One region of the Streptomyces sp. NPDC032745 genome, then DNA from elsewhere that is predicted to be linked to it. Evidence: riboswitches for the same ligand, from Rfam matches in the RefSeq annotation. Region 1 holds a riboswitch; each other region holds the start of a gene.
The links. Region 1 has a riboswitch for cobalamin ahead of ACZ5WG_RS24025 (CoA-acylating methylmalonate-semialdehyde dehydrogenase). Riboswitches for the same ligand answer to the same signal wherever they lie in the genome.
Positions count from the first base shown of each region.

Region 1 (3,267 bases):
CCGCCACGCGCCCCGTCTCGTCTACTCCGACGGCCTCGACCTCGACAACGCTGCGGCCGCCACCCCCATCGGCATGGGCTGCCGCCTCTGCGAACGCCTCGACTGCCCCCAGCGCGCGGTTCCACCCCTCGGCCGCCCGCTCGCGGTTGACGAGAACAGCAGCACCTTCATCCCCTACCCGGTCGCCGACGACCGGGGGTGATCACCGGGCTCAGCCCAGTCGGCGCGCCTCCGCCTCGGTCACCGGGTCCCCCGCCCGCACTCCGTGGAGGACGTGGGCGAGTACCTCGGCGCCGCGGACCACGCGGGGGCCCGGCCGGTTGAAGTACGCGGGCCCGTCCAAGACCCACACCTCCCCCGCCCGCACGGCGGGCAGCTCGTCCCAGCCGGGCAGCGAGGTGAGCAGGTCAAGCTCCGTCAGGGTCCGCTCGGGCGGGAAGCCGCAGGGCAGGACGAGGACCACGTCCGGGCGCGCCTCGCGTACCGCTTCCCACGTCATCGGCTTGGTGTGCTCACCCGGCTCGGCCAGCAGCGGCTCACCGCCCGCCGCGGTGATCTGTTCGGGTACCCAGTGTCCGGCGGGCCACAGCGGGTCGAGCCACTCGACGGCCACCACCCGGGGCCGCGGCCGGCCCTCCGTACGGCGCCGCACCTCGGCGAGCCGGCCCCGCAGCTCGGCACGGCGCCGCTCGGCCCGCTCACGTACCCCGAGCAGGTCGCCCACGGTGACCAGGCAGTCCAGCACGTCGTCGAGGGTCTTCGGTTCCAGGCTCAGGACCCGGGGTCCGGCGTCCATGACGCGCACCGCCCGGGTGACGCCCTGGTAGGAGACGGCGCAGACCTTGCAGAGGTCCTGGGTGAGCAGGACTTCCGGTGCGAGCGCGGCGAGGGCTTCGGTGTCCAGGGTGTAGAGCGAGGAGCCGGAGTGTGCGGACCCGCCGACGGCCTGGGAGATCTCCCGGCTGCCGAGTGCGTCCGCGTCGAATTCGGCGCGGGTGACGACGGGTACGGAGGCCACCGCGGCGGGCGGCCAGTCGCATTCGTGGGTGCGTCCGACCAGGTCGGCGGCGAGTCCGAGGTCCGCCACGATGTCGGTGGCCGCCGGGAGCAGGGAGACGATGCGCATGCTCCGACTGTAGGCGCACTCGAGTGGCGGGTCTGGACTTACTAGGACGTCCAACTATATGTTCGTGGCACAAGGTCCGCGGTGCAGGGAAGCCGGTGCAAAACCGGCACGGTCCCGCCACTGTGACCGGGGAGTGTGCTGCCATCCACACGCCACTGACGAGGTCTGTCGGGAAGGCGGGCGGCGCGCGGGGATCCGGGAGTCAGGATACCGGCCGCGGGTTGTTCCGTGTTGTCCACGAGGATGGAGCAGACACGCATGGCACCGGTTTGTACCCACGACCCTGGTGATCCGGCGGAGCGCACGCACACCCCTTCTGTGCGCTCGTAGTTCTCACGGTTTTCCGTAGCGGTGCACCCCCATCCGGGGTGTCGTCCGCCGGTCTGCCGTGCCATCCCCGGATCCAACCTGACGAGAGCAGGCATCCATGGTCCGTGAACTCACCCATTTCATCGGCGGAAAGCACACCACCGGCACGTCCGGGCTCTTCGCCGACGTGTACGACCCGAACACCGGCACCGTCCAGGCGCGCGTGCCGCTGGCCGGCCGGGCTGACACCGAGGCGGCGATCGCCAACGCGGAAGAAGCGCAGGACGATTGGGGCCAGTGGAATCCCCAGCGTCGTGCTCGGGTCCTGCTGCGTTTCCTCCAGCTCGTCGAGGGCGAGCGGGAGAACCTGGCCCGGATGTTGTCGGCCGAGCACGGCAAGACCGTCGCCGACGCCCACGGTGATCTGCAGCGAGGACTGGAGGTGGTCGAGTTCGCCGCCGGTATCCCGCACCTCCTCAAGGGCGAGTTCACCGACAACGCCGGCACCGGCATCGACGTGCACTCGCTGCGCTCACCGCTGGGCGTGGTCGCGGGCATCACCCCGTTCAACTTCCCCGCGATGATTCCGCTCTGGCAGGCCGCACCCGCCCTGGCCTGCGGCAATTCCTTCATCCTCAAGCCGTCCGAGCGTGACCCGTCGGTTCCGCTGCGCCTCGCCGAGCTGTTCCTCGAGGCCGGCCTGCCGCCGGGCGTGCTCAATGTGGTCAACGGGGGCAAGGAAGCCGTCGACACCCTCCTCGAAGACCCGCGCGTACAGGCCCTCGGCTTCGTCGGATCCACCCCGATCGCCGCGCACATCTACGCCACCGCCGCCGCCCACGGCAAGCGCGCCCAGTGCTTCGGCGGCGCCAAGAACCACATGATCGTGATGCCGGACGCCGATCTCGACCAGGCGGTGGAGGCCCTCATCGGCGCCGGCTACGGCTCCGCGGGCGAGCGCTGCATGGCCATCGCCGTCGCCGTCCCCGTCGGGGAGGAGACCGCGAACGCGCTGGTGGCCAAGTTGAAGGAGCGGATCGCCACCCTGCGCGTGGGCCGCTCCGACGACCCCGAGGCCGACTTCGGGCCGCTGGTCAGCCGCGACGCCCTCGACCGGGTGAACCGCTACGTCGACATCGGAGCCACCGAGGGCGCCGAACTCGTCGTCGACGGACGCGGGTTCACCCTCCCCGGACACGAGGGCGGCTTCTTCGCCGGAGCCACCCTCTTCGACCGCGTGACCCCGCAGATGCGGATCTACCGCGAGGAGATCTTCGGCCCGGTGCTGTCCGTCGTACGGGCCGCCGACTACGAGGAGGCCCTGCGCCTGCCCACCGAGCATCCGTACGGCAACGGCGTCGCGATCTTCACCCGGGACGGCGACACGGCACGCGACTTCACCCGCCGGGTGGGCGCCGGCATGGTCGGCGTCAACGTGCCGATCCCCGTACCCGTGGCGTACCACACCTTCGGCGGCTGGAAGCGGTCCGGCTTCGGCGACCTGAACCAGCACGGCCCCGACTCGATCCGCTTCTACACCCGTACCAAGACCGTCACCTCGCGCTGGCCCTCCGGGGCCAAGGAAGGCGCGAGCTTCACCATCCCGACGATGGGATGAGCGCCGTGACCACCACCCTCACCGAGGACCAGCTCGCGCTCGCCGAGGTCACCCTCGACTTCGCCCAGGAGCAGCTCGCCCCGCACGCCGTGGCCTGGGACCAGGACAAGCACTTCCCCGTCGACGTCATCCAAAGGGCCGCCTCACTCGGCCTTGCCGGCGTGTACGTCCGTGAGGAGCACGGCGGTTCGGGCCTGTCCCGCGCCGACGGCGT
Region 1 covers NZ_JBVING010000009.1:185,408-188,674, forward strand. The annotation lists gene ACZ5WG_RS24015 (short-chain fatty acyl-CoA regulator family protein) at 1-202, shown strand, start outside; gene ACZ5WG_RS24020 (cobalamin-binding protein) at 212-1,126, opposite strand; cobalamin riboswitch at 1,175-1,359, shown strand; gene ACZ5WG_RS24025 (CoA-acylating methylmalonate-semialdehyde dehydrogenase) at 1,554-3,053, shown strand; gene ACZ5WG_RS24030 (acyl-CoA dehydrogenase family protein) at 3,050-3,267, shown strand, end outside.

Region 2 (3,267 bases), on a different contig from region 1:
GCAGGCCGTCGCGGATCTGGGCGTCCTTGACCTCGCACAGCCAGCCGTCGACGTGCAGCAGGAAGTCGTCGAAGCCCTCGTCGTCCGGGCGCTCCTCCAGACCCAGGTCGTGGTGGAGCTTCGCGGCCTGGATCAGGGTCCAGATCTGGGCGCGGATGGCCGGCAGCTTGGCCGGGTCCATCGCGGAGATCTGCGCGTACTCGTCCAGGTGCTGCTCCAGGCGCGCGATGTCGCCGTACGACTCCGCGCGCGCCATCGGCGGCACCAGGTGGTCGACCAGGGTGGCGTGCACGCGGCGCTTGGCCTGGGTGCCCTCGCCCGGGTCGTTCACCAGGAAGGGGTAGATGAGAGGCAGGTCGCCGAGCGCGGCGTCGGGTGCGCAGGCCGCCGACAGGCCGGCGTTCTTGCCCGGCAGCCACTCCAGGTTGCCGTGCTTGCCGAGGTGGATCATCGCGTCGGCGCCGAAACCGCCGTCCTCGGCGCGGGCCTGGATCCACCGGTACGCGGCCAGGTAGTGGTGCGAGGGCGGCAGGTCCGGGTCGTGGTAGATCGCGATCGGGTTCTCGCCGAAGCCGCGCGGCGGCTGGATCAGGATGAGCAGGTTGCCGCGGCGCAGCGCCGCGAGGACGATGTCGCCCTCCGGGTTGGCCGAGCGGTCCACGAACATGTTGCCCGGGGCCTCGCCCCAGTGCTCCTCGACGCTTTCGCGCAGCTCGGCGGGGAGCTCGGCGAACCACCGCTTGTAGTCGGCGGCCGGGATCCGGACCGGGTTGCGGGCCAGCTGCTCCTCGGTCAGCCAGTCCTGGTCGTGGCCGCCGGCCTCGATCAGGGCGCGGATCAGCTCGTCGCCGTCGCCGGAGACCAGGCCCGGGACCTCCTCGACGGGGCCGAAGTCGTAGCCGCCCGCGATGAGGGTGCGCAGCAGCTCCACGGCGCTGGCCGGGGTGTCGAGGCCGACCGCGTTGCCGATGCGGGAGTGCTTGGTGGGGTACGCGGAGAGGACGAGCGCGATCCTCTTGTCGCGGCGCTCGATGTGCCGCAGGCGGGCGTGGCGGACGGCGATGCCGGCGACGCGGGCGGCGCGCTCGGGGTCGGCCACGTACGCGGGCAGGCCGTCCTCGTCGAGCTCCTTGAAGGAGAACGGGACGGTGATCAGGCGGCCGTCGAACTCGGGCACGGCGACCTGCGTCGCGGCGTCGAGGGGGGACAGGCCCTCGTCGTTCTCCTCCCAGGCGCTGCGCGAGCCGGTCAGGCACAGGGCCTGCAGGATCGGGACGCCGAGCGCGGCCAGCGCGCCCGCGTCCCACGACTCGTCGTCGCCGCCCGCCGAAGCGGTGGCGGGCTTGGTGCCGCCGGCCGCGAGGACGGTGGTGACGACCGCGTCCGCCGACTCCAGCGCGGCGATCAGGTCCGGCTCCGGGGTGCGCAGGGAGGACACGTACAGGGGGAGCGCCTGGGCGTCCTGGGCCTCGATCGCATCGCACAGGGCGTGCACGAAGGCGGTGTTGCCGCTCATCTGGTGGGCGCGGTAGTACAGCACGGCGATCCGCGGACCCCCGGTGGTCCCCGGTGTGCGCTCCAGCGGGCCCCAGGTCGGTGCGGCGGCGGGCGGCTCGAAGCCGTGGCCGGTGAGCAGCACGGTGTCGGAGAGGAACCGGGCCAGCTGGTCCAGGTTGGCGGGGCCGCCGTGGGCGAGGTAGCCGTGTGCCTCGGCCGCGATGCCGATCGGGACCGTGGAGGCCTCCATCAGCTGGGCGTCCGGGGCCTGTTCGCCGGTGAGGACGACCACCGGGCGGGTCTGGTCCGGCGCCAGCAGCAGGTCGAGGCCGTCCTGCCAGGCGCGCAGACCGCCGAGGAGGCGTACGACGACCAGGTCGACGCCGTCGAGCAGCCCGGGCAGGTCGTCGAGGGGAAGGCGGGAGGGATTCGCGAACCGGTACGGCACGGGGCCGTCCGCGGCGCGGGCGCTGAGCAGATCGGTGTCGGACGTCGACAGCAGCAGGATCATGCGGCGGCAGGCCTTCCTCGGGGTTTCCGCGCCCCGGGCAGTGAGGACAGCGGGAGTTCCTGACTCACCCGGCGGATTGCTCTGCAGGGTTCACAGTGGCGGGACCGCGCCGGATTCGCACCGGGCTTCCTCCCAGCGGGCCATGTGGCTCCGCCGCTGGTCATCTTAGGTGGCGATCTCCCCGACCGGGAGTGGGGGTGGCCCGCGCCCGGGCGCCCGACCGGCGGACCCGCCCCCGCCGGCGACCCGCCGCGCGCCCCCGCTCCGCGGAGCGCCGAGCCCGCCCGCGCGGCATCACTGCGCCGAGGGGGCGGGTGGTGACGGCCACAGGTCGGGGCGGGGGAATCGTGGGTATGCTCGCCGCCATGCCGCCCCAGCCCCCTTCCGCCGCATCGCGGGACGAACCCGTCATACGCGACCGCGGTGACGCATGTCCCGGTGCGCTGCGGCTGCATGCTGCGGACGACGGGTTCCTGGCCCGGGTCCGGGTACCCGGCGGGATGCTCGACGCGGACGCGGCCGCACTGCTGGCCGATGCCGCGGACCGGCTCGGCGACGGGCACATCGACCTCACCTCCCGCGGCAATGCGCAGCTGCGCGGACTCGGGGCGAGCTGCGGCGGCGAACTGCAGGCCGTGCTCGTCCGCGCCGGCCTGCTGCCCGCGCCCACCCACGAGCGGGTCCGCAACATCGTCGCCTCGCCGCTCACCGGCCTCGACCGGCGCGGACTGCCCGACGTGGCGCCCTGGGTCGCGGAGCTGGACCGGCTGCTGTGCGCGAGTGCGCCCGCTGCCGGGCTGTCCGGCCGCTTCCTGTTCGCCCTCGACGACGGCCGCGGCGACGCTCGCTCGCTGGCCGCGGACGTGACCGTGCTGGCACGGGGCGCCGACCGGGCACTGGTGCTGCTGGGCGACACACCGGCCGAACGCACCGCCGACGCCCCGGACGCCGGATCCGACCCCGCTGGGCAGCGCCCCGCACGGGCGGTGCTCGTCGCCTCGGCCGACGCGCCGCGGGCCGCGCTGACCGCCGCCCTGTATTTCCTGGACGCGGCGCGCGCAGCCGGCACCCGGGCCTGGCGGATCGCCGAACTGCCCGCCGAACACGCCTTGGCCGCAGCCGGGTTGACGGACCGGCTGGCGGCCGTCGGCATCGCCGCCGAGGCCGGGGCGCTGCCCGCACCGGCCGCGGCCGGCACCGCGTCCCCGTACGGGCGGGCGCCCGAGCCGGGGACCGTCACCGGACCCGACGGGACCGTC
Region 2 covers NZ_JBVING010000019.1:47,099-50,365, forward strand. The annotation lists gene cobN (cobaltochelatase subunit CobN) at 1-2,008, opposite strand, end outside; cobalamin riboswitch at 2,042-2,180, opposite strand; gene cobG (precorrin-3B synthase) at 2,374-3,267, shown strand, end outside.
Region 2: another riboswitch for cobalamin. It lies ahead of cobN (cobaltochelatase subunit CobN); the one in region 1 lies ahead of ACZ5WG_RS24025 (CoA-acylating methylmalonate-semialdehyde dehydrogenase).

Region 3 (3,267 bases), on a different contig from region 1:
ACCGTGCACGTGGTCGACATCGGCGAGGAGTCGGCACGGAGCGTCGCCGCACTGGTCGACGGGCAGGCGCACGTGGTCGACCTCACCGACCCGGCCGCGGTCGAGGGGCTCCCCACCGCCGTGGACATCCTGGTCAACAGCGCCGGTCTGCAACACGTCGCCCCCATCACGGACTTCCCGGCCGAGCGCTTCGCCCGGATCCAGGCGGTGATGGTCACCGCGCCGTTCCTGCTGCTACGCCACGTGCTGCCGCACATGTACGCGGCCGGCTGGGGCCGCGTGGTCAACATCTCCAGCGTCCACGGGCTGCGCGCCAGCGCCTACAAGTCCGCCTACGTCGCCGCCAAGCACGGCCTGGAGGGGCTCAACAAGGTCACCGCGCTCGAGAGCGCCCCGTACGGCGTGACCAGCAACTGCATCAGCCCCGGCTACGTGCGCACACCCCTGGTCGAGGCCCAGATCGAGCAGCAGGCCGCCGCGCACGGCATCGGCCCCGGCGACGTGCTGTCCGAGGTGCTGCTCACCCGGTCCGCGCTCAAGCGGCTGATCGAGCCCGAGGAGGTCGCCGCGGCCGCGCTGTGGCTCTGCGGGCCCCATTCCGGCTACCTCACCGGAACCTCCCTCGCCCTCGACGGAGGCTGGACCGCGACGTGAAGCGGGACGTCCACCAAAAATTAACTACCGGTCAGTAGACAAGGAGGAGCACCATGCGGATTCTGGCCCCGTACATGTCATTTCAGCCAATGAAGCCCATGAGGAGCGCCCCCACATGCGCAGCACCCGCGCCCGCATCCGCACGCTCGGAACCGCCACCGGCACGGCCGCAGCCACCGCCGTCCTGATGCTGGCCCCCGCCGCCTCCGCCCAGGCCGCCCCGGCCCCCGTCCCGGCCCCGGCCGCGGCGACGGCCTCCGCGCCCGGCGGCAACGCGCTCATCCGCGGAATCGATTACGGCAAGTGGAAGCGCGACGTCGCCGCCGTCATGGCCACGGCCCGCCCGTACGTCGAGCAGCGCATCGCCCAGTCCCCCGCCGGCGAGAAGCCCGCGATCGTCCTCGACATCGACAACTCCTCGCTGGAGACGGACTTCCACTGGTTCTGGACCTTCCCGACCCCGGCGATCTCCGAGGTCCGAGAGCTGACCCGGTACGCCGACGAGCACGGTGTCGCCATCATCTTCGTCACCGCCCGCCCGGGGATCATCCACTCCCTCACCGAGCACAACCTCAAGGCGGTCGGCTACCCCGTCTCGGACCTTTACGTCCGGGACCTGCCCGACCTCTTCGGCGAGGTGAGCGCCTACAAGACGGCCAAGCGCGCCGAGATCGAGGCCCGCGGCTACACGATCATCGCCAACATCGGCAACAACAACAGCGATCTGGTCGGCGGCCACGCAGAGCGCACCTTCAAGCTCCCGGACTACGACGGCAAGCTCTCCTAGTCGCCTTTCGGCCCCGCCGCCGCAGCCCCCGCTGCCGGCCGCCTGCGTACGGAGGCGGCCGGCAGCGGCGCATCGCAGCGGCGGGGCGTCTCATTCGGATGTCCGCATGGTGATCACACCTGTCCGCCGCCCTGCGGCTGCCCTTAGGCTGACTCCGCAGCTGGTTCGCCCCGTCAGCCAGGCGGGATGCGTCGCAAGAGGGAACCCGGTGGGAATCCGGGACTGCCCCGCAGCGGTGAGCGGGAACGACCGCCGTCATACGCACTGGGCCCGGCCGGGTCTGGGAAGCGACGGCCAGTAGGAGTCTCGTACGGCGTTCCGTACGACGAGACGTGCCCGCGAGTCCGAAGACCTGCCCGTTGCCCGCACGCGACCGTTCGCGTGCGGTGATCCCGGTGACCTCGTGGGCGGGTCGGCGTGCACAGCAGGCGGATACTGACCGCGCGTACCTCGGTGTACGCGGCGACAACGGCAGTCCGTCCGGTTCGTCACCCCTTCGCCCCGGTTCCGTTCCCGGGATCCGTCGCAAGACGCGCACACGCATGCTCGCGAAGGAGAGTCACGTGACAACCGAGTCCGCTGCCACGGCCGTACGGGCCACCGTGTACGGATATCCCCGCCAGGGGCCGAACCGGGAACTGAAGAAGGCCGTCGAGGGCTACTGGAACGGCCGCGTCGGCGCCGACGCCCTCCGGGAAACCGCCCGCGAACTGCGCCGGAGCGCCTGGCGGCAGCTGTCCGATGCCGGTATCCACGAGGTCCCGACCGGCGACTTCTCGTTCTACGACCACGTACTGGACACCAGTGTCATGGTCGGCGCCGTCCCCGCCCGCCACCGCGCCGCCGTCGAGGCCGACCCTCTGGACGGGTACTTCGCGATGGCCCGCGGCACGCAGGACGTGGCTCCGCTGGAGATGACCAAGTGGTTCGACACCAACTACCACTTCCTCGTCCCGGAGTTGGGGCCGGACACCGTCTTCACCGCCGACCCCGCCAAGCAGGTGGCGGAACTGCGCGAGGCCCTTGCGCTCGGGCACCGCGCCCGGCCCGTCCTGCTGGGACCGGTCACCTACCTGCTGCTGGCCAAGCCCGCCCCCGGCGTCGCGGACGACTTCGTGCCGCTCACCCTGCTGGACCGGCTGCTGCCCGTGTACGCCCAGGTGCTGGCCGAGCTGCGCGCGGCCGGCGCCGAGTGGGTGCAGCTCGACGAGCCCGCCCTGGTCCAGGACCGCACCCCCGCCGAACTGAACGTCGCCACCCGCACCTACCGGGAGCTCGGCGCCCTGACGCAGCGCCCGAAGCTGCTCGTCGCCTCGTACTTCGACCGGCTGGGCGAGGCCCTGCCCGTCCTCGCCAAGGCCCCCGTCGAAGGCCTCGCGCTCGACTTCACCGGAGCCGCAGCCGCGAACCTGGCGGACCTCGCCGCGGTGGGCGGGCTGCCGGGCAAGCGCCTCGTCGCCGGCGTGGTCGACGGCCGCAACATCTGGATCAACGACCTCCAGAAGTCGCTGACCACCCTGGGCACCCTGCTCGGCCTCGCCGGCCGGGTCGACGTCGCGGCGTCCTGCTCGCTGCTGCACGTCCCGCTGGACGCCGGCGTCGAGCGTGACATCGACCTGCAGATCCGCCGCTGGCTGGCCTTCGCCCGGCAGAAGACCGCCGAGATCGCCACCCTCGCCCGCGGTCTCGGCCAGGGACCCGCCGCGATCACGGCCGAACTCGCCGCCAACCGCGCCGACCTGGCCTCCCGTACGAACTCCCCGCTCACCCGCGACCCCGCGGTACGCGCCCGTACCGCGGCGATCGGCGAAGCCGATGCCCGACGT
Region 3 covers NZ_JBVING010000023.1:57,397-60,663, reverse strand. The annotation lists gene ACZ5WG_RS38215 (3-hydroxybutyrate dehydrogenase) at 1-654, shown strand, start outside; gene ACZ5WG_RS38210 (HAD family acid phosphatase) at 770-1,441, shown strand; cobalamin riboswitch at 1,586-1,815, shown strand; gene metE (5-methyltetrahydropteroyltriglutamate--homocysteine S-methyltransferase) at 2,005-3,267, shown strand, end outside.
Region 3: another riboswitch for cobalamin. It lies ahead of metE (5-methyltetrahydropteroyltriglutamate--homocysteine S-methyltransferase); the one in region 1 lies ahead of ACZ5WG_RS24025 (CoA-acylating methylmalonate-semialdehyde dehydrogenase).